Regions from separate parts of the Halobacillus sp. AWH4_228 genome, predicted to be linked through region 1. Evidence: a T-box and tRNA genes for the amino acid it is inferred to sense, from the RefSeq annotation. Region 1 holds a T-box; the other holds one or more tRNA genes.

Evidence for each region. The T-box of region 1 lies ahead of serS (serine--tRNA ligase). A T-box ahead of a tRNA ligase gene usually reads a tRNA of that ligase, here a tRNA-Ser.
Region 2: it has a tRNA-Ser gene. The T-box ahead of serS (serine--tRNA ligase) is inferred to sense a tRNA for this amino acid. The anticodon was not compared.

What each region holds. Positions count from the first base shown of each region.
Region 1 is NZ_JBSWTE010000001.1:241,449-257,585, reverse strand. Features, by position in the region: gene dnaA (chromosomal replication initiator protein DnaA) at 1-226, shown strand, start outside; gene dnaN (DNA polymerase III subunit beta) at 401-1,540, shown strand; gene yaaA (S4 domain-containing protein YaaA) at 1,801-2,022, shown strand; gene recF (DNA replication/repair protein RecF) at 2,035-3,153, shown strand; gene remB (extracellular matrix regulator RemB) at 3,164-3,448, shown strand; gene gyrB (DNA topoisomerase (ATP-hydrolyzing) subunit B) at 3,512-5,434, shown strand; gene gyrA (DNA gyrase subunit A) at 5,507-8,047, shown strand; gene ACXADP_RS01390 (HD-GYP domain-containing protein) at 8,122-9,222, shown strand; gene ACXADP_RS01385 (YaaC family protein) at 9,241-10,074, opposite strand; gene guaB (IMP dehydrogenase) at 10,128-11,597, shown strand; gene ACXADP_RS01375 (serine hydrolase) at 11,692-13,023, shown strand; gene pdxS (pyridoxal 5'-phosphate synthase lyase subunit PdxS) at 13,143-14,027, shown strand; gene pdxT (pyridoxal 5'-phosphate synthase glutaminase subunit PdxT) at 14,045-14,635, shown strand; T-box leader at 14,671-14,884, shown strand; gene serS (serine--tRNA ligase) at 14,929-16,137, shown strand, end outside.
Region 2 is NZ_JBSWTE010000001.1:3,705,903-3,717,255, reverse strand. Features, by position in the region: gene ACXADP_RS19155 (RsbT co-antagonist protein RsbRA) at 1-128, shown strand, start outside; gene ACXADP_RS19150 (STAS domain-containing protein) at 134-490, shown strand; gene ACXADP_RS19145 (anti-sigma regulatory factor) at 493-894, shown strand; gene ACXADP_RS19140 (SpoIIE family protein phosphatase) at 909-1,919, shown strand; gene ACXADP_RS19135 (STAS domain-containing protein) at 1,982-2,308, shown strand; gene rsbW (anti-sigma B factor RsbW) at 2,311-2,787, shown strand; gene sigB (RNA polymerase sigma factor SigB) at 2,759-3,538, shown strand; gene ACXADP_RS19120 (SpoIIE family protein phosphatase) at 3,538-4,134, shown strand; gene ACXADP_RS19115 (Tex family protein) at 4,264-6,435, shown strand; gene cmpA (cortex morphogenetic protein CmpA) at 6,470-6,580, opposite strand; gene ACXADP_RS19105 (SprT family protein) at 6,655-7,107, shown strand; tRNA gene ACXADP_RS19100 (tRNA-Asn) at 7,282-7,356, shown strand; tRNA gene ACXADP_RS19095 (tRNA-Ser) at 7,361-7,451, shown strand; tRNA gene ACXADP_RS19090 (tRNA-Glu) at 7,462-7,533, shown strand; tRNA gene ACXADP_RS19085 (tRNA-Asp) at 7,554-7,630, shown strand; tRNA gene ACXADP_RS19080 (tRNA-Gln) at 7,638-7,712, shown strand; tRNA gene ACXADP_RS19075 (tRNA-Lys) at 7,820-7,895, shown strand; tRNA gene ACXADP_RS19070 (tRNA-Leu) at 7,903-7,984, shown strand; tRNA gene ACXADP_RS19065 (tRNA-Leu) at 8,024-8,111, shown strand; tRNA gene ACXADP_RS19060 (tRNA-Arg) at 8,199-8,275, shown strand; tRNA gene ACXADP_RS19055 (tRNA-Pro) at 8,282-8,358, shown strand; tRNA gene ACXADP_RS19050 (tRNA-Gly) at 8,382-8,455, shown strand; tRNA gene ACXADP_RS19045 (tRNA-Ile) at 8,473-8,549, shown strand; rRNA gene ACXADP_RS19040 (16S ribosomal RNA) at 8,663-10,227, shown strand; rRNA gene ACXADP_RS19035 (23S ribosomal RNA) at 10,398-11,353, shown strand, end outside.

The sequences.
Region 1 (16,137 bases):
CCCTGCTAAAAAGCGGACGAAATCCGTAGCCTTCCCCCGTCAGATCGCTATGTATTTATCAAGAGAACTGACCGACTTCTCTCTGCCGAAGATTGGGGAAGAGTTCGGCGGCCGGGATCATACCACCGTCATTCATGCTCATGAAAAAATCTCAAAAATGGTCGCGGATGATCAGCAGCTCCAAAAAGAGCTCGATGAAATCAAAGAGCAGCTTAAATCCCACTAGTGGATAATGTGGACAGTAGTTGCAGGTTCATCAACAACCTATCCACATGTGTATAACAAGCCATATAAAGGCTTTGATAAGGTTATCCACAATTCCACAGCCCATACTAGTACTATTACGACCTTTTTTATAAAAAAATATATAATACAAGCTCATTAGGAGGAGTGTTCGGAAATGAAATTTGTCATCCAGCGGGATCAGTTGATGGATAGTGTGCAGAATGTCATGAAAGCCATATCTTCAAGAACAACGATTCCAATCTTAACGGGAATGAAATTAGAAGCCACTTCAGAAGGAATTAAATTAACAGGCAGTGATTCAGATATCTCGATCGAATCTTTTATCCCTGCAGAAGAAGATGGCATCGTGTATGCAGAAGATATTGAACCAGGCAGCATTATTCTTCAGGCTAAATATTTTCCTGATATCGTAAGAAAGCTCCCGCAGAACACGGTGGAAATCACCAGCGATGAGTCGAGAAATGTCACGATCCGCTCAGGGAATGCAGAATTCCACTTGAACGGCCAGGACCCTGAAGAATATCCACAGCTTCCCCAGCTTCATACGGAGGACAGCTTTGAACTGCCGATTGATCTTTTGAAAAACCTGATCAGACAGACGGTATTTGCTGTATCCACTTCAGAAACGCGCCCGATTCTTACAGGGGTCCATGTGAAAATGGATGAAGGCAGCCTTGAGTTCATTGCAACCGACAGCCACCGCCTGGCGTCAAGGAAAGTCTCTCTTGACCAGCCTGAAGGAAAATCCCTGCCTGCGGTCGTCATTCCAGGAAAGAGTCTGACAGAATTGAATAAAATTCTTGACGATTCGGATGATAAAATTGAAATCAGCGTAACAGACAACCAGGTCCTTTTCCGTACGAAGCATTTATACTTCCTGTCCCGTCTGCTGGATGGAAACTATCCAGAAACATCCCGCTTGATTCCGGAGCAGAGTAAAACCGTCGTCAAGATCGATGCCAAGGATCTTCTTCAGTCCGTCGACCGTGCCTCTCTATTAGCAAAAGAGAACCGCAACAACGTCGTAAGACTTGTGACTAAAGAATCCAACCATCTTGAAATTACCGGGAACTCACCGGAAGTCGGAAATGTCGTGGAAGAAGTAACGGCGAATGATGTCGATGGGGAAGACTTGAAAATCTCTTTCAGTGCGAAATATATGATGGACGCTCTGAAAGCCGTCGACTATGATCAAGTGAAAGTCGAATTTACGGGTGCCATGCGTCCGTTCCTGATCCGTCCGGTTGATGATGATCAGATTCTTCAGCTGATTCTTCCCGTACGGACATACTAAAATATAAAACGTTGAATAAAAGAAGGTGCTCGATAACTTTCATAGGAGCACCTTCTTCTTTTTGTCCTCAAAAACAGGAGGAATCCGCAGAAAAAGCACCTGTGGAAAACCACAGGGAAGAAGAAATGAAGTTATCCACATTGGGGATATCCGGTTTAAACAACCGGCAGCAGAAGAGTTCGAGGGATTGGACTTTCCTTACACCTTTATCTTTAGTAAAATATAGAGATAGGTGAATTCATGAAATAGGGTGAAAATATATGAGCGAAGAAATTGGAATCAGCACAGAATACATCCCACTCGGGCAGTTTCTGAAATTAGCGAACGTTGTCGAATCTGGTGGAATGGTGAAAATTTTTCTGGCTGAATTTGAAGTGAATGTAAATGGTGAACCGGAAAACCGCAGAGGCCGGAAACTGTACGTGGGCGATACAGTGGAGATTGAGGAATTCGGCAGCTATACAGTTGTAAGCGAAGGGTAACCCCCTCCATCTATGTATATCCATGAGCTGTCCCTGCGTTCTTATCGTAATTACGAGCAGCTTTCATTGAGCTTCGACCATACAATCAATGTGATTATTGGTGAAAATGCCCAAGGAAAGACGAATTTGATGGAAGCCATCTATACGCTTGCCTTTACCCGGTCCCACCGGACGCCGCGGGACAAAGAATTGATACAGTGGGACCAGGAATATGGTAAAATAAAAGGGACGATCTATAAACGTAACCGCCGCTTTCCTCTGGAGATCATCATTTCCAACAAAGGGAAAAAAGCGAAGTTGAATCATATTGAGCAGAAGCGTCTCAGTGACTATATCGGCGCTTTGAATGTTGTCATGTTTGCACCTGAGGATTTGAATCTCGTCAAAGGGAGTCCTCAGGTGCGTCGTCGGTTTATTGACATGGAAATCGGCCAGATCCAGCCTGCCTATATCTATCATCTCGGGCAGTATCAAAAGATTTTGAAGCAGCGGAACCACCTGTTGAAGGATCTTCAGCGCAAACCGCAGGCGGACCGGACGATGCTCGGTATTTTGACCGAGCAGCTTGTGGAGCACGCCGTGACCATCATTGAACGACGCTTCAAGTTTCTCCAACTTCTCAGATCCTGGGCAGGTCCGATCCATGAAGGGATCAGCCGCAGCCTTGAACAGCTTGAAATTTCCTATGATGCAAGTGTGAAAGTATCAGAGGATATGAATTTGGAAACAATAAAGAAGACGTATATAGAGAAGTTCCAGGAAATCGAAACGAAGGAAGTCGAACGGGGGACCACTTTGGCAGGCCCTCACAGGGATGATCTGGTTTTCTACGTAAACGGAAAAGACGTCCAGACATACGGGTCGCAAGGTCAACAGCGGACGACAGCCTTATCTTTGAAACTCGCTGAAATTGAACTGATTCATAGTGAAGTAGGAGAATATCCGATTCTGCTGCTGGATGATGTTCTAAGCGAACTGGATGATTTCCGTCAGTCCCACCTGCTTCATACAATCCAGGGGAAAGTCCAGACGTTTGTATCGACTACGAGCATCGACGGGATTGAGCATGAAGCTTTGGAAGAAGCGGCCATTTTCCGTGTGAAAGAAGGAACGATCGAGATAGAGAAATGAGGTGTACCGCATGTTTATTCACATTGGGGATGATCATGTGATTCAGTCGAAGGATGTCGTGGCTATTATCGATCATAGTTTGATTTCCTCCTCATCCATCATCGAGGAAATGATCGTCAGCCAGCGGAAAAACAGACGCGTCATAGAATCACAGGAGCATCAGGCAAAAGCCATCGTCATTACCAGTGATGTTATTTATTTCAGTCCTCTTTCCGTGTACACGCTGAAAAAGCGGGCGAACATGATGACGACGCTGAACAAGCTCGAGGATTTTTCCGAAGAGCCAATGGAATAGATAGAGAGAACATTTGGTGTAAGAGATTACTGTCAAACCACTTGAGAAATGTAGGTGAGTACCATGAAGGAAGATATTATCGAAGAACAGCAGACCTATGATGAAAGTCAGATACAGGTGCTTGAAGGTCTGGAAGCTGTTCGGAAGCGTCCCGGCATGTACATTGGATCCACCAATGAAAAAGGGCTGCACCACCTCGTGTGGGAAATTGTCGATAACAGTATCGATGAAGCGATGGCCGGCCATTGTGACCACATCCAGGTCATGATTGAAAAAGACAACAGCATCACCGTTACGGATAACGGACGCGGGATTCCTGTCGGTATTCAGGAAAAAACCGGACGTCCGGCTGTCGAGGTTATTTTGACGGTTCTTCACGCCGGAGGTAAATTCGGCGGAGGCGGTTATAAAGTCTCCGGAGGACTTCACGGTGTTGGTGCTTCTGTCGTAAACGCCCTGTCTACAAAACTGGAAGTCTTCGTCCACCGTGATGGTCAGATCCACTACCAGTCCTACAAGCGCGGCGTACCGGAAGAAGACTTGAAAGTAGTCGGGGAGACCGATCAAACCGGTACCCGCATCCATTTCATCCCTGATGATGAAATCTTCCAGGAAACGCAGGAATACAAGTTTGAGGTCCTGGCCAACCGGCTGCGTGAGCTTGCCTTTTTGAACAAAGGCCTGACGATCACGATTGAAGATAAACGTACGGATGAAGATCCCGTCGATTACTACTACGAAGGAGGCATTCTTTCCTACGTTGAACATATGAACCGCACCCGTGAAGCGATTCATGATGCGTTCTTCATCGAAGGGGAGCAGGATGAAATCTCGATCGAAATCGCTATGCAGTACAATGACGGTTTCGCCAGCAATATTTATTCCTATGCCAACAACATTCATACGTATGAGGGCGGGACACACGAATCCGGATTTAAAACCGGACTGACCCGTGTCATCAATGATTACGCGAGAAAGAACAGTATGTTCAAGGAGACCGACCCGAACCTGACCGGTGATGACGTTCGTGAAGGTCTGACAGCGATTATTTCCATCAAGCACCCGGATCCCCAGTTTGAGGGGCAGACGAAGACGAAGCTCGGAAACAGTGAAGCCCGTACCGTTACCGATGCGCTGTTCTCGGAATCCTTCTCAAAGTTCCTGTTTGAAAACCCGACGATGGCGAAGACGATTGTCGAAAAGGGTCTGATGGCTTCCCGGGCCCGTATGGCTGCGAAGAAAGCTCGTGAACTGACACGTCGTAAAAACGCGCTGGAAGTCTCCAACCTGCCTGGTAAACTGGCGGACTGCTCCTCCAAGGATGCCAACATATCAGAACTGTATATTGTTGAGGGTGACTCCGCGGGTGGATCAGCCAAACAGGGAAGGGACCGTCATTTCCAGGCGATTCTTCCGCTGCGTGGTAAAATCATCAACGTGGAAAAAGCCCGCCTTGATAAAATCCTGTCCAACAATGAGGTCCGGGCCATTATTACAGCCCTCGGTACAGGAATCGGGGAAGAATTTGATATTTCCAAAGCCCGTTACCATAAAATCGTGATCATGACGGATGCTGATGTGGACGGCGCCCATATCCGGACGCTGCTTCTCACTTTCTTCTACCGTTACATGCGTCCACTGATCGAATCGGGCTACATTTACATTGCCCAGCCGCCTCTTTATAAAATCCAGCAGGGGAAAGCGGTGTACTACACGTACAGCGACAAACAGCTGGATGCGAAACTGGCGGAGCTGTCCAGTTCACCGAAACCAAGCGTCCAGCGTTATAAGGGTCTTGGAGAAATGAACCCGGAGCAGCTTTGGGAAACGACAATGGATCCGGAAACACGGACGATGCTACAGGTCAGCCTGGAAGATGCGATTGGAGCGGATGAAACGTTTGATATCCTGATGGGAGACAAAGTGGAACCGCGTCGTAACTTCATTCAGGAAAATGCGCAGTATGTTCAGAACCTTGATGTGTAAGAGATAGATCGGAGATGGAGCTTTTTTCATAAGGCTCCTCTCTTCCTTTAAGGCAACTAGGAGGTAAATAGAATGGTCGATCAACCCGAGCGCCCGCGCGTGCAGGAAATCAATATCAGCCAGGAGATGCGGACATCCTTCCTGGACTATGCGATGAGTGTTATCGTCGCCCGGGCTCTGCCTGATGTCAGAGACGGTTTGAAACCTGTACACCGCAGAATACTATATGCCATGCACGACCTCGGTATGCATGCAGACAAAGCTTACAAGAAATCCGCACGTATTGTCGGAGAGGTGATCGGTAAGTACCACCCTCACGGTGATTCTGCCGTTTACGATACGATGGTGCGGATGGCGCAGGACTTCAACTACCGCTATATGCTTGTCGACGGACACGGAAACTTCGGTTCTGTCGATGGCGATGCAGCGGCAGCGATGCGTTACACCGAAGCCCGGATGTCGAAGATCTCCATGGAGATTCTCCGGGATATCAACAAGGATACGATAGACTACAACGACAACTACGATGGCACGGAGCGGGAGCCGGAAGTGCTTCCAGCCAAATTCCCGAACCTTCTCGTCAACGGAGGATCAGGAATTGCCGTCGGTATGGCGACCAACATTCCGCCCCATCAGCTTGGGGAAGTGATCGACGCGGTGCTGGCGTTAAGTAAGGATCCGGAGATTACCATCCAGGAATTGATGGAGAACCATATTTACGGACCGGACTTCCCGACAGCTGGTAAAATTCTTGGTTTAAGCGGGATTCGTAAAGCGTACGAAACCGGAAAAGGCTCCCTGACCGTCCGCGCCCATGTGGAAATCGAAGAGCAGTCCAATGGTAAACCATTCCTGATTGTCACCGAGCTTCCTTATCAGGTGAACAAAGCCCGGCTCGTCGAAAAAATCGCCGACCTCGCCCGTGATAAGAAAGTGGACGGAATTACCGATCTTCGTGACGAATCAGATCGGAACGGCATGAGGATTGTCATTGAACTGCGCCGGGACGTCAACCCGAATGTACTGCTGAACAACCTGTACAAAATGACGGCCCTGCAGTCCACATTCGGCATTAACATGCTCGCCCTCGTCAACGGCCACCCGAGAGTGCTTAACTTGAAGCAGTGCCTGGAATATTATCTGGATCACCAGAAGGTCGTCATCCGGCGCCGTACAGAGTATGAGCTGAAAAAGGCCGAAGCCCGGGCCCACATCCTTGCTGGTTTACGAATTGCTCTTGATCATCTGGATGAAGTGATCGCGTTGATTCGTGAATCCCAGACGACGGAAATCGCCCGCACAGGCTTGATGGAACGCTTCAGCCTTTCAGAAAAGCAGGCCCAGGCGATTCTTGATATGCGTCTGCAGCGTCTGACTGGTCTTGAGCGCGAAAAGATCGAAGAAGAATACCAGGATATTATGAAGCTGATCGCTGAATTGAAAGCGATTCTTGCAGATGATGAGAAAGTATTGGAAATCATCCGCGGGGAACTGATGGATATTAAAGAGCGCTACAATGATGAGCGCCGCACAGAAATCGTGCTCGGCGGTACAGACTTCATTGAAGACGAAGACTTGATTCCTGAGGAGACGGTCATTGTGACTCTGACCCACCAGGGATACATCAAGCGTCTTCCGGCCAACACTTACCGCTCCCAGCGCCGCGGCGGACGCGGAGTGCAGGGCATGGGTACCCATGAAGAGGACTTTGTGGAGCATCTGCTTTCCACATCCACCCACAATACGCTGTTGTTCTTCTCGAACAAAGGGAAGGTCTATAAGGCGAAGGGCTATGAAGTACCGGAGTTCAGCCGTACAGCGAAAGGGATTCCGATCATCAACATGCTGAACGTGGAGCGTGATGAGTGGATCAACGCCGTGATTTCCGTCAACGAATTCGCTGATGACTGGTATCTCGTTTTCACAACGAAGAACGGGATTACTAAACGGACGACCCTTTCCCAGTTTGCCAACATCCGTAAAGGCGGTCTGATTGCCCTTGGACTGCGTGAGGATGATGAATTGATTTCCGTCCGCCTGACAGATGGAAACAAGGACATTATGATTGGAACGAAGAACGGGTACCTGATCCGCTTCAACGAAGATCAAATCCGTGCCATGGGCCGTACAGCAGCAGGAGTGAAGGGAATATCGCTCCGTGAGGACGATGATGTCGTATCCATGGAAATCGTTGATGATTCCCTGCAGGTGCTGACCGTGACAAGTAAAGGTTACGGCAAGCGTACACCGGCAGATGAATACCGCATCACCAACCGTGGTGGTAAAGGAATCATCACATGTAACCTGACGGATAAAAATGGCTATGTCGTCGCAACGAAAGCCATTAACGGTGAAGAGGATATCATGATCATCACCGAAAGCGGCGTCTTGATCCGTATGCCGATGGAAACCATCTCTGAAACCGGCCGGAACACACAAGGTGTCCGTCTCATCCGCCTCGGCGACGGGGAGGAAGTTGCAACGGTTGCACGAGTGGATTCCGAGAAGGAAGAAGAGGAAGCAGCAGAGCTGATGGACCCGGAGTCTCCGGAAGAGACGCCGATGGTCGAAGGTCAGCCGGAAACAACAGAAGATCCTTCAGATGAATCATAAAACACATGATCGTCGCCTGTCCCTTTGCGGCAGGCGGCTTTTTTTATACCTTATTGGAAGGGTGGAGGAAAATAATGAAAGTGGCTTCTGAAAAAGTGGAGACCGGCTGCCTGCTTATCAAGGATGTGATGGGGCGTACCCATCGACCGATCATCCCTAAAAATACGACATTAACCCCGGTTCATATTGATGTTTTGAAAAGCTTCCACATCGAGTACGTGGAGGTGGCCACCCGTAAAGTGGACGGCCGTCCATTTACAGCCGGGGAAGCGGGAGAGAAGAAAGGTTCTGCAGCTTCCTCTTTTTCCGGAAGGCAAACGAAGGCCGTTCTTTCCTTCCAGGATGAATACAGGGAAGCCGTCGAAGCGTGCAGGGAGTGGTTCCGTGCATGGCAGGGCGGGGCGCCTGTCGATATGGGAGCCGTCCGCAGCGTCATGGTCCCTCTATTGGAAAGAACGGCGTCTGCTTCCAAGGAAGTCTTTCACCTTCATCATCTAAGCACAAGCGAGGACTATATCTATCACCACAGCATAGCGACAGGCGTGATGGCCGGATATCTGGCCTCTAAACTTGGGTTCAATTACGGAGAGTGGATTCAGGTCGGCCTGGCCGGCGTGCTGTGCGATGCGGGAATGGCGAAAATCGATCAGCGTATCCTTCATAAGCAGGGTGCCCTGACGGAACGGGAATACGAACAGGTGAAAAATCATCCGACCTATTCCTACCGCGCCATTGAACGCATTCCGTCTCTGAGCAGTCAGGCAAAACTCGCCGTCCTCCAGCACCATGAGCGTCTCGATGGCACCGGCTATCCGCTTGGACTGACGAAGAAAAAGATTCATACGTTCAGCCAGATCATTGCTGTCTGCGATATGTTCCACGCGATGACGAGTGAGCGGATCTACCGTTCGAAGCAGTCCCCGTATAAAGTATTAGAGGAACTGCTGCATGAACATTTCGGCAGGTATGACCATAAAGTCATAGAAACGCTGAAAAAAGAAATCGCCAATTTCTCAACAGGCGTAAAAGTCCGCCTTTCGGATAAGCAGGAAGCGGAAGTTCTTTTTGCGGAAATGTCCCATCCGACCCGGCCGATGATCAAGCTGTTGGAAACCGGGGATATCATCCAGTTGAAGGAATATCTCCAGCTTCATATTGAAGAAGTGTACGATTGAATCAAAGACCGGCCTCTGTCATTGTATGGACAGGTGCCGGTCTTTTAACCATGTGCTGATCAATGCCGGCACCTGATCCATCGCGGTCTGCAGAAAATGAACGATAAAGACGTAATCCTCCCTGTCCCGCATCTGTTCCATCTCTCCCCACCAATCCCCTTCATAACGGACGAGCATACTGAGGTTGTAGAGAACGGCGAAATAGCTGAGCAGTTCCGGCCATGCCGTCCCTTCACGTTCCAGCTGACATTTTTTCAACGAGTAAAGCTCCTGCATAGCTGGTAAAGGACGGAGCAGTTCATCCATGGCTGCCTTTTCTTTCTCTGCGGAAAAATCGAACAGATGAAACGCGGCATGGGGAAACAGCCCGTGCGGCTGAATTCGGATCTCATCTTCAAGAAAACGGTATTGCTGTTTCTTTCTTTTCCTTGTTGATAGACCATGGGCAAGCACTTTGGCTGTAGCCGGATAGCCGGGATCCACCGTCAATAGACAAGCCTTCAAATAATGGTTCAGGCCGTAATATAAAAGGAGAGGCTGCACACTTAAGGGGGTGGAGGAAGCAGAACTGACATACTCTCCCCCGAGAGTGAGGCCGTACATGAACCGCTCCGCATTGTTGTAGGCATGGTGCTCCACTCTGGAATGCTTCCCATCCGTATAGCAGGCATGCAGAAATGGACGGGTGTGAGAAGTTACCTGCATGTACTGCAAAAAAGAATCCGGCCGTCTCATGATCGTTCTTCCCTCCTTCTTGATCCGCTGCTCCGCCTTCATTTTTATGGTTGAAAAAGGGCGGTCATTGTCGTATTGTAAATAACAATAAGAAATGGTAGCTTCCTGCTGTTCCACTTATTTTACCCACTTATACCCAGATTATTTTTAAGAAAAAGGAGAGGTCAAGCATGCGTGAAGACAAGTTTGCAAAAGAAGGATTAACGTTTGATGATGTACTGCTTTTACCTGCGAAATCTGATGTACTGCCCCGCGATGTATCCCTGAGGACGGAACTTTCCCCGACGCTCAAGCTGAACATGCCGATTATCAGTGCCGGTATGGACACTGTGACAGAAGCGGCGATGGCCATTGGAATGGCACGTCAGGGTGGTCTTGGTGTTATTCATAAGAACATGTCCATTGAAGAGCAGGCGGAACACGTCGACCGTGTCAAACGCTCCGAGAGCGGCGTCATCACGAATCCATTCTTTTTAACTCCCGAGCACCAGGTGTTTGATGCCGAGCATTTGATGGGCAAATTCAGGATTTCCGGTGTTCCGATTGTGAACAATGAAGAAGAGCAGAAGCTTGTCGGCATTTTGACAAACCGTGACCTCCGTTTTATTGAAGACTATTCCATTCAGATCCAGGAAGTGATGACGAGCGAAAACCTTGTCACAGCTCCTGTAGGGACAACACTCGATGAAGCTGAAAAGATTCTTCAGAAATATAAGATCGAGAAACTGCCGATGGTCGATAATCAGGGTATCCTGAAAGGTCTGATTACCATCAAGGATATCGAGAAAGTGATTGAATTCCCGCAGTCGGCCAAGGATGAGCAGGGACGCCTGTTGTGTGCAGCCGCTGTCGGTGTCACAGCCGATGCGATGACACGGATTGATAAGCTTGTCGAAGCGGGTGTGGACGCTCTTGTTGTCGATACAGCCCACGGCCACTCCCAGGGCGTCATCGCACAGGTGAAACGGATCCGCGACCGTCATCCGCACGTCAACATTATCGCTGGAAACGTGGCGACTCCTGATGCCACCCGCGAACTGATTGAAGCAGGAGCGGATGTGGTTAAAGTCGGTATCGGACCTGGATCCATCTGTACGACCCGTGTTGTCGCTGGTGTCGGCGTGCCGCAGATCACAGCGGTATATGACTGTGCGAGAGAAGCGGCGGAACTTGGTAAGCCGGTCATTGCCGACGGCGGTATTAAATATTCCGGTGACATCGTCAAAGCGCTTGCTGCCGGTGGACATGCGGTTATGCTCGGAAGCCTGCTTGCCGGAGTATCCGAAAGCCCTGGAGAAACAGAAATCTTCCAAGGACGCCGTTTCAAAGTGTACCGCGGTATGGGTTCCGTCGGTGCGATGGAGTCCGGCTCCAAGGACCGTTACTTCCAGAACGAATCGGAATCGAAAAAGCTTGTACCGGAAGGCATTGAAGGCCGTATGCCGTATAAAGGACCTCTGGCCGACAGCATCCACCAGCTGCTCGGCGGTCTTCGTTCTGGGATGGGGTACTGTGGAACACCGGACCTTGATTCTCTGAGGTCGGACAGCCAGTTCACACGCATCACAGGAGCAGGACTCAGAGAGAGCCATCCCCACGATGTCCAGATTACAAAAGAATCGCCGAACTACTCCGTTTGACCTAGATAGACAGGGACTATTCCCTGTCTATTCTTTTATATACGCATGTGATAAAATAACAGGGATGCATAATTAAAGGGTGGAGGTAGAGAAAGTGACACAAAGATTTAAAACATCTATCGCCTTAATCATGTCCTTGTTAATCGGGATTTTCGCTGTAAGTGCCAATCCCGGACATACATACGCAAGCGTAGATGTTGGGGCAAAATCAGCGATACTTGTAGATGCAGAAACCGGGAAAATTTTGTTTGAGAAAGAAGCGGATTTGACACTGCCGCCGGCCAGTATGACGAAGATGATGACGGAATATCTCGTCATGGAGGCTGTGGAAGAGGGGAAAATCAGCTGGGATCAGAAGACCCCTGTCAGTCAGTATGCTTTTGATATATCAGCCAATCCGGAATTCTCCGGTGTCGGCTTACGTTTAGATGAACAATACACGGTTCGTGAGCTTTATGAAGCGATGGCGATCAACTCGGATAACGCAACGACGATTGCGCTTGCTGAACTGGTAGCTGGAACCGAAGGCGAATTCGTCAAGATGATGAATGCCAAGGCAGAGGAAATGGGACTGCCGGATTATGAGTTTGTCAATGCCACCGGGTTGAACAATAACCATCTGGGGGACAACTATCCTGAAGGCACCGATCCGGATGCCACCAATATGATGTCGGCCAAATCGGCGGCCTTGCTGGCTTATCATTTGACGAACGACTATCCGGAAGCGTTGGAGGTTTCCAGCAAGCCTACATTGGAATTCGCCGATCAGACGGTGACCAACTGGAACTGGATGCTTCCTGGTATGCCGGGGCAGAACTTGAAGCAGTTTGAATACGAAGGTATGGACGGCTTGAAGACGGGTTATACAGAACTTGCCGGCAACACATTTACAGGTACAGCTGAGCGTGATGGCCAGCGGTTCATCTCTGTTGTGATGAAATCGGAAACACGTTCCTCCCGTTTCAATCAGACACGGACGCTTCTTGATTACGGATTCAACCAGTTTACAAGGCAGGAACTTCTGGCTGCCGGTGAAACAGTTGAGGATCAGAATTCTCTTTCTGTGACGAAAGGAAAAGAAGAGTCTGTTGCGATTGAGACGAGTGAAGCTTTGAGCACCCTTTTAAAGAGCGGCGAACAAGAACAATATGAGGTGGAGTTTGTCATCTCTGAAGATCAGCTCAACGAAGACGGCGAGCTTGTGGCGCCTGTTGAGAAAGGTCAGAAAGTCGGAACAGCCAAGCTTGTCTATACAGGGGACGAAAGCTACGGAAACCTTGTGAAGGAAGAAGGACAGACGGTTGATATCGTCACTTCAGAAGCGGTGGAGAAAGCCAACTGGTTCATGCTGATGCTTGGTGGAATCGGTGAATTCTTCAGTGATATTTTCACAGGGGCCGTCGATATGGTGAAAGGCTGGTTCTAACGGTAAAATCCCTATTTAATGAGTGGGAATTAAGGCTGAGATGCGATACAATAGAGAGTAAGAATCTATGATTCAAAAATAAATGCTTGAACGATATAGCTGTTAGGGAGGAAATTAACATGTCACAAACAGGTACTGATCGCGTAAAACGTGGAATGGCTGAAATGCAGAAAGGCGGCGTCATCATGGACGTTGTCAATGCAGAGCAGGCGAAGATTGCAGAAGAAGCAGGTGCGGTGGCGGTTATGGCCCTTGAGCGTGTTCCAGCCGACATCCGTGCGGCCGGCGGCGTAGCTCGTATGGCTGACCCGACAATTGTTGAAGAAGTGATGAATGCTGTATCCATCCCTGTCATGGCCAAAGCACGTATCGGCCATATTGCAGAAGCCCGTGTCCTTGAAGCGATGGGTGTCGACTACATCGATGAAAGTGAAGTACTGACTCCGGCTGATGAGATCTACCATATCAAAAAAGATGATTACACGGTTCCATTCGTCTGCGGATGCCGTAACATCGGTGAAGCTACACGCCGTATCCGTGAAGGCGCCTCTATGCTTCGTACAAAAGGTGAGCCGGGAACAGGAAACATCGTGGAAGCTGTCCGTCATATGCGTCAGATCCAATCAGAAATCCGTCACCTTCAAAGCCTTGCAGAAGACGAAGTGATGGTCTTTGCCAAGGAAAACGGTGCACCATTCGACCTTCTTATGGAAATTCGTGAAGAAGGCCGCCTTCCTGTCGTCAACTTCGCTGCAGGCGGAATTGCGACACCAGCTGATGCTGCGCTTATGATGCAGCTTGGTGCGGACGGCGTATTCGTCGGTTCCGGCATCTTCAAGTCCAACAACCCTGCTCAGTTTGCCCGTGCGATTGTAGAAGCTACCACTCACTACGACGATTACAAACTGATCGGTGAATTGTCCAAAGGACTCGGCACAGCGATGAAAGGCATGGAAATGTCCACGCTTACTCCTGATCAGCGTATGCAGGAGCGCAGTCAGTAAGAAAAGGAGAATGCAGCATGACTACTATCGGTGTATTAGGTCTGCAGGGAGCTTTTCGAGAGCACATCCGCTCCGTAGAAGCCTCTGGTGCCACCGGCGTTGTTGTTAAGAGAAAAGAACAGCTGGAGGACATTGACGGACTGATTATTCCCGGCGGTGAAAGCACAGCGATCCGCCGCTTGATTGATAAGTATGACTTCCTTGAACCGATCCGTGAATTCGGAAAGCAGGGGAAGCCGATCTTCGGTACGTGTGCAGGGTTGATCCTGCTTGCCTCTGAAATTGACGGCTCGTATGATGTCCATCTCGGACTCATGGATATCAAAGTCCGACGTAATGCATTCGGCAGACAAAGGGAAAGCTTTGAAGCCGACCTGAATATCGACGGAGTCGCCGATCAGTTTACAGCTGTGTTCATTCGAGCTCCTTATATCGAGGGAGTAGGAGAAGAGACGAAGGTACTGGCCCGCTATGATGGTCATATTGTGGCTGCCCAGCAGGACCATTACCTCGCCTGTTCCTTCCACCCTGAACTGACAGATGACCACCGGTTAGTTTTACATTTTGTAAAAATGGTGGAGCAATCCCGAAAAAGCCTTGCAATGTAAGGTGAATTCAGCTAATCTAAGATCACCAAATAAGAATGAACGCGATGACAGGACATAGTAGCATGTTCCTCTTCCTCCAGAGAGTCAGTGGCTGGTGAAAACTGACGGAAGAGCCATGTGAATCCATCCTTGAGTGTCCGGCTGATAACGCTGGACCGGCCCCTCACCGTTATGAGTCGAGCCGGAAGGTCATGAACCTTCAACCTGGGTGGTATCGCGGGAAGCATAAACAAAGCTCTCGTCCCTTATATGGGACGGGAGTTTTTTTATATGAAAAAAAGGAGGACATACACATGTTGGATATGAAATTTTTACGTCAGAACTTTGATGAAGTGAAAGCAAAGCTGGAGAAGCGGGGCGAAGATCTCTCTGATTTAGATGCCTTTGGTGAACTCGACAGCCGGCGCCGTGAGCTGATTCAGGAGACTGAGGAGCTGAAGGCGCGCCGGAATGACGTTTCCAAGGAAATCTCCCAGCTGAAGAAAAACAAAGAGGACGCCGATGACAAGATTAAGGAAATGCGTGAAGTCGGCGACCGTATCAAAACGCTCGACACGGAGCTGAAGGAAGTGGAAGAGAAGCTGGAAACGCTCCTCTTATCCATTCCGAACATCCCTCATGAAAGCGTACCTGTCGGAGAGGATGAAGAGGATAACATCGAAGCCCGCCGCTCTGGAGAAACGCCTGTCTTTGATTTTGAAGCGAAACCCCACTGGGATATCGCCACAGACCTTGGTATTCTCGACTTTGAACGCGCAGGAAAAGTAACCGGCAGCCGGTTTGTCTTCTATAAAGGCATCGGTGCCCGCCTGGAGCGTGCGCTGCTGAACTTCATGATGGACCTGCATGCCGATGATCACGGCTATCAGGAAATGCTTCCGCCACAGATGGTCAACCGTACATCTATGACAGGAACGGGCCAGCTGCCGAAATTCGAAGAAGACGCCTTTAAGATTGAAGACTGGGATTACTTCCTTGTCCCGACCGCAGAGGTGCCTGTGACGAACTACTACAGGGAAGAGATTCTGTCCAGCGAGGACCTGCCGCAGAAATTTGTCGCCTTCAGCACCAACTTCCGCTCTGAAGCCGGCTCTGCCGGACGTGACACGCGCGGACTCATCCGTCAGCACCAGTTCAACAAAGTCGAACTTGTCCAGCTGGCAAAACCTGAGGAATCCTACGATGTGCTTGAGGAATTGACCGGGCATGCTGAAAAGGTCCTTCAGCTGTTGAAGCTTCCCTACCGCGTCATGAGCATGTGTACCGGTGATCTTGGATTTACAGCCGCCAAGAAATACGACATCGAAGTGTGGATCCCGAGTCAGGAAACCTACCGGGAAATCAGCTCCTGCTCCAACTTCGAGGATTTCCAGGCGCGTCGTGCCGGGATCCGTTTCCGCCGTGAAGAAAAAGGACGCCCGGAATTTGTCCACACGCTGAACGGTTCCGGCCTTGCGATCGGCCGTACCGTCGCCGCTATTCTTGAGAATTATCAGCAGGCG
Region 2 (11,353 bases), 3.5 Mb from region 1:
TCCCGACGAAGAGTTCCCTTCGTAAAGGCTTCCAATCAGCTCTTGAGCTGACAAACCGCCGGATTGAGGACACGCGTTCCAATGACCAGGATATTGAAAAACTGATTGATTCGCTAGATGGGGAGTGAAACAAATGAGGATACCTATATTAAAGCTTCATAATTACCTGCTTATTTCCATCCAGATCGATCTTGATGATCAAACGGCTATCCAGTTCCAGGAAGACCTGTTGAAAAAAATCCATGAAAGTGGAGCTACAGGTGTCGTCATTGACCTGACCTCTGTCGACATTATTGATTCGTTTATTGCTAAAGTACTCGGCGATGTCGTGACGATGTCAGATTTGATGGGGGCAAAAGTAGTGCTGACGGGAATTCAGCCTGCGGTAGCCATGACGCTGATTGATTTGGGCATTCATATGCAGGATGTTCCTACAGCATTAGATCTAGAACAAGGATTGATTAAACTTCGCCAGGAATTGGAGGAGTGAGTATGGATTTTCAATCCTGTGTAAACATACAAAAGGAGTGGGACATTGTCGGAGCAAGGCAGCTGGGCCGTGACATCTCTAGAAAAATCGGCTTCGGCACCGTTGACCAGGCAAGAATCGCCACTGCCATCTCGGAATTAGCGAGAAACATTTATTTATATGCAGGGACCGGAAAAGTCTGTTTTGAAACGGTTGAGGATATGAACAAAAAAGGCATCCGGATCGTTGCCATGGACGAAGGACCTGGGATTCAGGACATCAGTCAGGTCATGGAGGACGGCTTTACGACTTCCGGGGGACTTGGTGCAGGACTTCCAGGTGTAAAGCGGCTGATGGACGAGTTCGATATTATCTCCCATGTAGGGGAAGGTACGGAAATCAAGGTTGTGAAATGGCTCCGTTAGAGGAGGTATAAACGATGAGTACATTGAAACTCGACTTGGAGAATTACAAAGAGCTGCTGCAGGAGTATATTACTACGAAAGATGAGCAGGCTCTGTATCAGGCAGAGCAGTTCAGTAAATACTCGATGCAGCAGAATATATCACCAGAAGAAATTATTAACGTGCATATTCAATCATTACAGGAAATATACCCGGATATGCCGGAATATATACAGACATCGATGAATTTCCTTTTGGAAACCATGATTTCCTATGGTCTCGCCTATCAGGAGTATCAAACGCTGCGTGAAAAGCAGCTGGAGCTGAAATCCGAAATTTCGGTTGCGGCCAATATGCAGAAAACACTGTTGTCTACGGTGAAGCCGGACATTGATGAGCTGGACGTCGGGGCGCTCAGTGTACCGGCGAAACAGATGAACGGTGACTATCACCACTTTGTCCACGACAACAAAGGCGGCCTGGGTATTGCGGTGGCTGACGTCATCGGAAAAGGCGTGCCGGCCGCTTTATGCATGTCCATGATCAAATATTCCATGGACAGCTTCTCTGAGATGCAGACTGATCCAAGTGTCATTCTGGGCAGCTTGAACCGGGTTGTGGAACGCAATGTGGATGCAAGCATGTTCATTACGATGTTCTATGGCTTGTATAATAACAACAATCATACGTTTACTTATGCTTCTGCCGGTCATGAGCCGGGCTTTTATTATCATAAGGATAAGGACGAATTTGAAGAAATCGATGCTCCGGGCCTTGTTCTCGGTGTATCTCCTGAAATCACCTACACCCAGTATGAGAAACAGGTGGAAAAAGGCGATATGATCGTCCTTTTGACCGATGGTGTGACAGAATGCCGGACGGGGGACCGTTTTATCGAGCAGGAAGAAGTGCTGCACGTTATCAAGCAGTATTCTCATCTGCCGGCACAGGGCATCGTCGACCAGGTGTACAAGCACTTTGAACGCCTGCAGGACTTCCACCTGCGTGATGATTTCACGTTGATCATTCTCAGAAGGAATGTTTAACGTTTTATCGATCCGGGTATTGGCTATTTAGGTTACTTTTCAGCAACACGGGAGGGATATTTATGAATTTATCGATAGATGTAACAAAGAATGACGGCGTGGCGAACGTGATGCTCGGCGGTGAAGTCGATGCATTCACGGCACCTCAGCTTAAAGAGACGCTTCTTCCATTGACGAAGGAACAGGATGTCGTTGAAGTGAACCTTCAAGACGTGAATTATATGGATTCCACAGGACTGGGTGTCTTTATCAGTGCCTTGAAAGCGACGAAAGAACATGACAGCACGCTCCGTCTCGTTCATATGCAGGACCGTGTCTACCGTCTGTTCAAGATTACCGGCCTGACTGAAATTATGAACATCGATTCTACAGTGCAAGGTGGAATGTAATGATGGAACCATTTGATTTTGTTGAAGTGAAGGTGCCTGCAAAAGCGGAATATATCGGAGTCGTGCGTTTGAGCACGTCCGGGATTGCCAACCGCATGGGCTTTTCCTATGAAGATATTGAAGATTTGAAAGTGGCGATTTCAGAAGCGATCACCAACGCCGTCAAACATGCCTACAAAGAAACGGGTGAAGGAGAAATCACCATCGGTTTCGGCGTGTATCAGGACAGGCTCGAGGTGATGGTGGCCGATCACGGCGGAAGCTTCAATCTTGGTGAAGTGAAAGAAGACATCGGACCTTATAAGCAGGACGGTGATATTGAAGAGCTCCGCGAAGGCGGATTTGGCCTGTTTTTGATTGATGCCTTAATGGATAAAGTCGAAATCAACAGTAAATATGGAGTGATTGTATTAATGACGAAATACCTCCATGAAACCGGGGTGGGTCATAATGGCGACCAGATCACAACACCACAATGAGGAAATTTACGAATGGATTGCCTACTTACAGGAGAATCCAAAAGATGAGGCTGTACAGGAGAAAGTGGTCCTTGTTTATAAGGACCTTGTAGAGTCCATCGCCCGTAAATATTCGAAAAACAGTACGATCCATGAAGATCTCGTTCAGGTCGGAATGCTCGGCCTGCTGGCAGCGATCCGCAGGTATGATAAGGATTTCGGAAAATCATTCGAATCGTTCGCGATCCCGACCATCATCGGTGAGATTAAACGCTTCATCCGGGATAAGACATGGAGTGTGCACGTACCACGCCGGATTAAGGAACTTGGGCCGAAGATAAAGAAAGCGGCTGAAGAGCTGACGAATATCCAGCAGCGTTCCCCGTCTGTCCTCGAGATTGCTGAATACCTGGAAGTCTCTGAAGAGGATGTACTGGAAACGATGGAAATGGGTAAAAGCTACAAAGCCCTGTCCGTGGACCGTAAAATCGAAGCGGATTCAGATGGAAGTACTGTAACCATTCTCGATCTTATCGGGAATCAGGATGAAGGATACTCCAATATCGATCAGCGGATGCTGCTCGAAAAGGTGCTGCCGATCTTGAGTGAACGGGAACAGGAGATTCTTCAATGCACGTATTTTGAAAACATGAGTCAGAAAGATACAGGTGAGCGGCTGGGCATTTCCCAGATGCACGTATCCCGGCTGCAAAGGCGGGCGCTGCGTAAATTGAGGGAAGCTCTCCAGTCGGAATCGGTTGAGGTGTTCTAGTGGAAAAGGGGAACGAACAGGTGGAGTTATCTGTCTTCCAGAAAGCTAAAAAAGGAAATTATTACTGTGGCGACAGTTATTTTTACCGTGAAACAGATGATGCGTTCCTTTGTGCACTGGCTGATGGCCTCGGCAGTGGAGAGATGGCCAGGGAGTCTTCGAAAGCTGTGATGGAAATCATAGAAGATCATCCTTCTCTTTCTGTAGAGGCGCTTGTAAAAAAATGCAATGAAGTACTGGTCGGCAAACGCGGGGTGGTGCTCGGTATTTTGAAAATCGATTACCATGCGATGACTTATTCGTATTCCTCCATCGGGAATATTGGAGTCATTACTGTAGACCCTGACGGTACACGCCACCGGAATATCCCGCTGGCGGGTTATTTATCCGGGTATTCGAAGTCACTGCGGGTTACTCACGGAAATATCCAGAAAGGGATGATTTTTTTGATGTTCTCTGATGGAGTGAACGACCGCCGCCTGTCTTCAAAGCTCACACATGTACGAAACGCGGAAGAGATTACGTCCTTGTACAAAAATCTGTACGGACAGAACCGCGATGATGATACAACGCTGATCGCGATAGTTTACCATTAAAAATCCTTATTCTTCGGTGTGAATCCGGGAATAAGGATTTTTTAATTCGTTGAACCATCCTGGAACAACGAGGTAAACGCTTCGTTGTTTTGTTACAATAAGAGGGACGTCATTGAAGGAGGTCTTTTTTTGAGTGATTGGAAAAACAGTCCGGAGCTGATTCAGTCAGTAGCCGGACAGATGAAGCTGAAAGAAGGAATTATCCAGCAGGTGATTCAACTGCTGAACGAAGGGAACACCGTCCCGTTCATCGCCCGTTATCGTAAGGAGATGACCGGTGGTCTTGATGAAGTTCAAATTAAAACCATTGAAGATCAGTGGAATTATGCCGTCAACCTTGCTGAGCGTAAAGAGGAAGTCGTTCGCTTGATCGATGAGCAGGGGAAACTAACGGATGAATTGAAAGCCGACATAGAAAAAGCAGAAAAACTCCAAAAGGTGGAGGATCTTTACCGTCCTTACAAGCAAAAAAGGAGGACGCGTGCCACAGTGGCGAAAGAAAAGGGGCTTGAACCTCTGGCCCTTAAAGTATGGGCGCAGGAATCTTTCGGCTTTGAAGCAGAGGCGCAGACGTACATTTCCGAAGAACAGGAGCTGCCGGCTGTTGAAGACGTGCGTGCAGGTGTGAATGACATTCTGGCGGAATGGATATCAGAGGACGCAGCATTCAGGGAAAGAATTCGTAAGCAGACGCATGAGAAAGGCACCATCGCTTCTTCAGAGAAGGACAAGGCCAAGGATGAAAAAGGTGTCTTTGAGATGTACTACGACTACCAGGAGCCCGTCCGTTCCATCGCCTCCCACCGTGTGCTGGCCATGAACCGTGGGGAGAAGGAAGGGATCATCAAGGTTTCTGTCCAACCGCCTGAGGACAGTATTACGCAGTATCTGGAAAAAGAAGTCGTGAAGCGGGGAACAGGCGGAGAACTCAGAGGAATCCTGACAGACGCGATCCAGGACAGCTACAAACGACTCATTCAACCTTCTGTGGAAAGAGAGATCCGCAATTCTCTTTCCGAAGTGGCTGAGGAGCAGGCGATTGATGTGTTTTCGAGCAACCTGCGAAGCCTCCTGCTACAGCCTCCGCTTAAAGGCAAGGTTGTACTTGGAGTTGATCCGGCATACCGTACGGGCTGTAAGCTTGCGGTTATCGATGAAACAGGAAAAGTGCTCGATATCGGAGTCATTTATCCAACCGCACCTAAAAAAGATACCAAAGGCGCAGAAAAGAAACTCCTGTCATTGATGGAACAGTACAACATGGAGCTCATCGCCATTGGAAATGGAACCGCCTCTCGAGAAACAGAGCAGTTCATTAGTGATATGATCCAGAAGCACAGTTGGAAAGCTTCCTATATGATTGTGAACGAAGCGGGAGCCAGTGTGTATTCAGCATCCAAGCTGGCCAGGGAAGAGTTCCCGGATTTTCAAGTCGAAGAAAGAAGCGCGGTATCGATTGCCCGCCGAATCCAGGATCCACTCGCGGAACTGGTGAAAATCGATCCTAAATCCATCGGCGTCGGGCAGTATCAGCATGATGTTACCCAGAAGAAATTGAACGAGTCCCTGACGTTTGTTGTAGAAACGGCCGTCAACCAAGTCGGAGTAAACGTGAATACAGCCTCTGCTTCCCTGCTTCAATATGTATCCGGCTTGAGTAAAACGGTGGCTAATAACATCGTGAAGAAGCGGGAGGAACTCGGGAAGTTTACGAAACGCAGAGAATTGAAGGACATTCCAAGGCTCGGAGCGAAAACGTTCGAACAGAGTATCGGATTTCTCCGGGTACTGGACGGAGAAGAACCGCTCGACCGTACGTCGATCCACCCGGAAAGTTATCAGGCGACAAGGAAGCTGCTTCAGAATCTTGGATTTACAAGTAAGGACCTCGGGGATGGACAATTGGGTGAAAAGCTGAAGCAGATGGACTTGAATGCCGCTTCGGAAGAATTCGGCATTGGTACGCTGACGCTGACAGATATTCAAAAGGCATTGATCCAGCCGGGCCGTGACCCACGTGACGATCTTCCTAAGCCACTGCTCAAGACGAACGTCCTTTCCATGGAGGATTTGGAAGAGGGAATGGAACTGGAAGGAACCGTTCGTAACGTGGTTGATTTCGGTGCGTTCGTCGATATCGGAGTAAAACAGGACGGGCTTGTCCATATATCCAAACTGGCTGACAAATTCGTCAAACATCCGATGGACATGGTCTCTGTTGGAGATGTTGTAACAGTATGGGTGGACAAGGTGGATGTCCAGAAGCAGAGGATTGCTTTGACCATGATTCCTCAATCGTAAAGGGATACCTGGGAGCTGCGGCTTCCGGGTATTTCTATTTATAGAGGTGCTGATAATAGTACCAGCACTGATTAAGCAGCTTGATCTGATACTTATCTTTATTGAAGAAAGCACGCTCCATCTGTACTTGCAGCCAGGAAGGCATGACGGACAGCTCCTTTCTGTTCCTCTTTTTAAATACGTATGATACAGTATGCACAGAACAGGGGAGGTGTGCTTGTGCAGTCTTTGACACAACAACAGCTGGAAGCATGGACGGACCAATTATCCAAAAAACATTTTGACAAACCATTTGTGGATGATGTATACTTCAATTCTCGTCTTCGAACGACAGGCGGGCGGTACATTCCTTCAAAAAGAACCATTGAAATCAATCCGAAGTATGTTGTAGAATTGGATGGTGCTGAATTAGAAGGGATTATCAAACATGAACTCTGCCACTATCACCTTCATATAGAAGGGAAAGGCTTTGGACATGGTGATCCTGAATTCAAAGATCTTTTACATAAAACAGACTCTCCGAGATTCTGCGCGCAGCTGCCTTCTGAAAAGAAGAAAGGGTTCCACCATTATGAGTGTGTCCAGTGCGGTCAGACTTATCAGCGGAAGAGGAAGGTGGATACGAAAAAGTATCACTGCGGAAAATGTAAAGGCCGTTTAAAAAAGAAGTAAAAATTGTGTTGACGAACGACTTCTCACATGTTAAATTAAATAAGCCTTAACAAAACAACCCAAAAAAACGTAAGAAACTACAATTTTTCACGAAAAAGGGTTTGACATTGCAGGCAGGATGTTATAAGATATTAAACGTCGCCGATAAACGAGCGGCACGAAATGAGACATTATTCCAACGTAGCTCAGTGGTAGAGCAATCGGCTGTTAACCGATCGGTCGTAGGTTCGAATCCTACCGTTGGAGCCATTACGGAGAAGTACTCAAGTGGCTGAAGAGGCGCCCCTGCTAAGGGTGTAGGTCGCGTAAGCGGCGCGAGGGTTCAAATCCCTCCTTCTCCGCCATTTTCTTAATGGCCCGTTGGTCAAGTGGTTAAGACACCGCCCTTTCACGGCGGTATCACGGGTTCGAATCCCGTACGGGTCACTTTGCATCACCCTTTAAGGGGTCCGGTAGTTCAGTTGGTTAGAATGCCTGCCTGTCACGCAGGAGGTCGCGGGTTCGAGTCCCGTCCGGACCGCCATTATCTTTGGGCCATAGCCAAGCGGTAAGGCAACGGTTTTTGGTACCGTCATGCGCTGGTTCGAATCCAGCTGGCCCAGCCATTTTTTCTTCGAAAAAGGGTTGACAACATTATCAATAAGATGTATGATGGTTCTTGTGCTTTTAAAAAGAACAAATCATTTTCAAGTGTAATAGATTCCTTTCTTTAGAGCCATTAGCTCAGCTGGTAGAGCATCTGACTTTTAATCAGAGGGTCGAAGGTTCGAATCCTTCATGGCTCACCATTTATTTGCGGGTGTGGTGGAATTGGCAGACACGCTAGATTTAGGATCTAGTGCTTCACGGCGTGGGGGTTCAAGTCCCTCCACCCGCACTTTAATTACCATGATCAGCATTCCATTATAATAATGCTGCGGTCGTGGCGGAATCGGCAGACGCGCTAGGTTGAGGGCCTAGTGGGAGTTAATCCCGTGGAGGTTCAAGTCCTCTCGACCGCACCAACTAATTTCTTTAAAAAAGTTGTTGCAATCGACACGGAAACGTGTTAAGATAGAAAAGTCGCTTTCAACGCAAAGCTATTATAAAATGCGCCCGTAGCTCAATTGGATAGAGCGTCTGACTACGGATCAGAAGGTTAGGGGTTCGACTCCTCTCGGGCGCGCCATTTTAACGGGAAGTAGCTCAGCTTGGTAGAGCACTTGGTTTGGGACCAAGGGGTCGCAGGTTCGAATCCTGTCTTCCCGACCATCGAGAAATACAACATGATATATGCGGGTGTAGTTTAGTGGTAAAACCTCAGCCTTCCAAGCTGATGATGAGGGTTCGATTCCCTTCACCCGCTCCATTATTCAATCACCATTGGGGCCTGTAGCTCAGTTGGTTAGAGCGCACGCCTGATAAGCGTGAGGTCGGTGGTTCAAGTCCACTCAGGCCCACCATTACTTGATCTTTGAAAACTGAACGAACCAACCAGTACGTCAAAACATTTCTTCTTTAATGAAGGAATTTGAAACAAGCACATTCGGTGTGCAGATGAGCAAGTCAAACTACTTTTATGGAGAGTTTGATCCTGGCTCAGGACGAACGCTGGCGGCGTGCCTAATACATGCAAGTCGAGCGCGGGAAGCGAGTGGATCCCTTCGGGGTGAAACTCGTGGAACGAGCGGCGGACGGGTGAGTAACACGTGGGCAACCTGCCTGTAAGATCGGAATAACCCCGGGAAACCGGGGCTAATGCCGGGTAATACTTTTCTTCGCATGAAGATGAGTTGAAAGATGGCTTCTCGCTATCACTTACAGATGGGCCCGCGGCGCATTAGCTAGTTGGTGAGGTAACGGCTCACCAAGGCAACGATGCGTAGCCGACCTGAGAGGGTGATCGGCCACACTGGGACTGAGACACGGCCCAGACTCCTACGGGAGGCAGCAGTAGGGAATCTTCCGCAATGGACGAAAGTCTGACGGAGCAACGCCGCGTGAACGATGAAGGTCTTCGGATCGTAAAGTTCTGTTGTCAGGGAAGAACAAGTACCGTGCGAATAGAGCGGTACCTTGACGGTACCTGACGAGGAAGCCCCGGCTAACTACGTGCCAGCAGCCGCGGTAATACGTAGGGGGCAAGCGTTGTCCGGAATTATTGGGCGTAAAGCGCGCGCAGGCGGTTCCTTAAGTCTGATGTGAAAGCCCACGGCTCAACCGTGGAGGGTCATTGGAAACTGGGGAACTTGAGGACAGAAGAGGAGAGTGGAATTCCACGTGTAGCGGTGAAATGCGTAGATATGTGGAGGAACACCAGTGGCGAAGGCGACTCTCTGGTCTGTTTCTGACGCTGAGGTGCGAAAGCGTGGGTAGCAAACAGGATTAGATACCCTGGTAGTCCACGCCGTAAACGATGAGTGCTAGGTGTTAGGGGGCTTCCACCCCTTAGTGCTGAAGTTAACGCATTAAGCACTCCGCCTGGGGAGTACGGCCGCAAGGCTGAAACTCAAAGGAATTGACGGGGGCCCGCACAAGCGGTGGAGCATGTGGTTTAATTCGAAGCAACGCGAAGAACCTTACCAGGTCTTGACATCCTTGGACCTCCCTAGAGATAGGGATTTCCCTTCGGGGACCAAGTGACAGGTGGTGCATGGTTGTCGTCAGCTCGTGTCGTGAGATGTTGGGTTAAGTCCCGCAACGAGCGCAACCCCTAATCTTAGTTGCCAGCATTCAGTTGGGCACTCTAAGGTGACTGCCGGTGACAAACCGGAGGAAGGCGGGGATGACGTCAAATCATCATGCCCCTTATGACCTGGGCTACACACGTGCTACAATGGATGGTACAAAGGGCAGCGAAGCCGCGAGGTGTAGCAAATCCCATAAAACCATTCTCAGTTCGGATTGCAGGCTGCAACTCGCCTGCATGAAGCCGGAATCGCTAGTAATCGCGGATCAGCATGCCGCGGTGAATACGTTCCCGGGCCTTGTACACACCGCCCGTCACACCACGAGAGTTGGCAACACCCGAAGTCGGTGAGGTAACCTTTTTGGAGCCAGCCGCCGAAGGTGGGGCCAATGATTGGGGTGAAGTCGTAACAAGGTAGCCGTATCGGAAGGTGCGGCTGGATCACCTCCTTTCTAAGGATATTACGGAAACGTACTGTGTTGGTTGTTCAGTTTTGAGAGATCAAAGCATCTTTCAAATTTGTGAACCTTGAAAACTGGATAAGGAATTATGACTCATCTAGCGATGAGATCATGATGACAAGACATCTAATTGATATATATAAACGTCTTTTCACGAAGATAGTTAAGTGAATAAGGGCGCACGGTGGATGCCTTGGTACTAGGAGCCGATGAAGGACGGGACTAACACCGATATGCTCCGGCGAGCCGTAAGCAGGCTTTGACCCGGAGATTTCCGAATGGGGAAACCCACTGTTCGTAATGGGACAGTATCCTATACTGAATACATAGGTATAGGAAGGCAGACCCGGGGAACTGAAACATCTAAGTACCCGGAGGAAGAGAAAGCAAACGCGATTTCCCAAGTAGCGGCGAGCGAAACGGAATCAGCCCAAACCAGAAAGCTTGCTTTCTGGGGTTGTAGGACACTCCTTTGGAGTTATCAAGGAGGAAGATAGACGAATCGATCTGGAAAGATCAGCCGAAGAGGGTAACAGCCCTGTAGTCGAAATCTTCCTCTCTCCGGAGTGGATCCTGAGTACGGCGGAACACGAGGAATTCCGTCGGAATCCGGGAGGACCATCTCCCAAGGCTAAATACTCCCTAGTAACCGATAGTGAACCAGTACCGTGAGGGAAAGGTGAAAAGCACCCCGGAAGGGGAGTGAAATAGAACCTGAAACCGTGTGCCTACAAGTAGTCGGAGCCCGTTAATGGGTGACGGCGTGCCTTTTGTAGAATGAACCGGCGAGTTACGACCGTATGCGAGGTTAAGCAGCAGAAGCGGAGCCGCAGCGAAAGCGAGTCTGAACAGGGCGAGTGAGTATGCGGTCGTAGACCCGAAACCGTGTGATCTACCCATGTCCAGGGTGAAGGTCAGGTAACACTGACTGGAGGCCCGAACCCACGTAAGTTGAAAATTACGGGGATGAGGTGTGGGTAGGGGTGAAATGCCAATCGAACACGGAGATAGCTGGTTCTCTCCGAAATAGCTTTAGGGCTAGCCTCAGAATAGAAAGTCATGGAGGTAGAGCACTGATTGGACGAGGGGCCCCTATCGGGTTACCGAATTCAGTCAA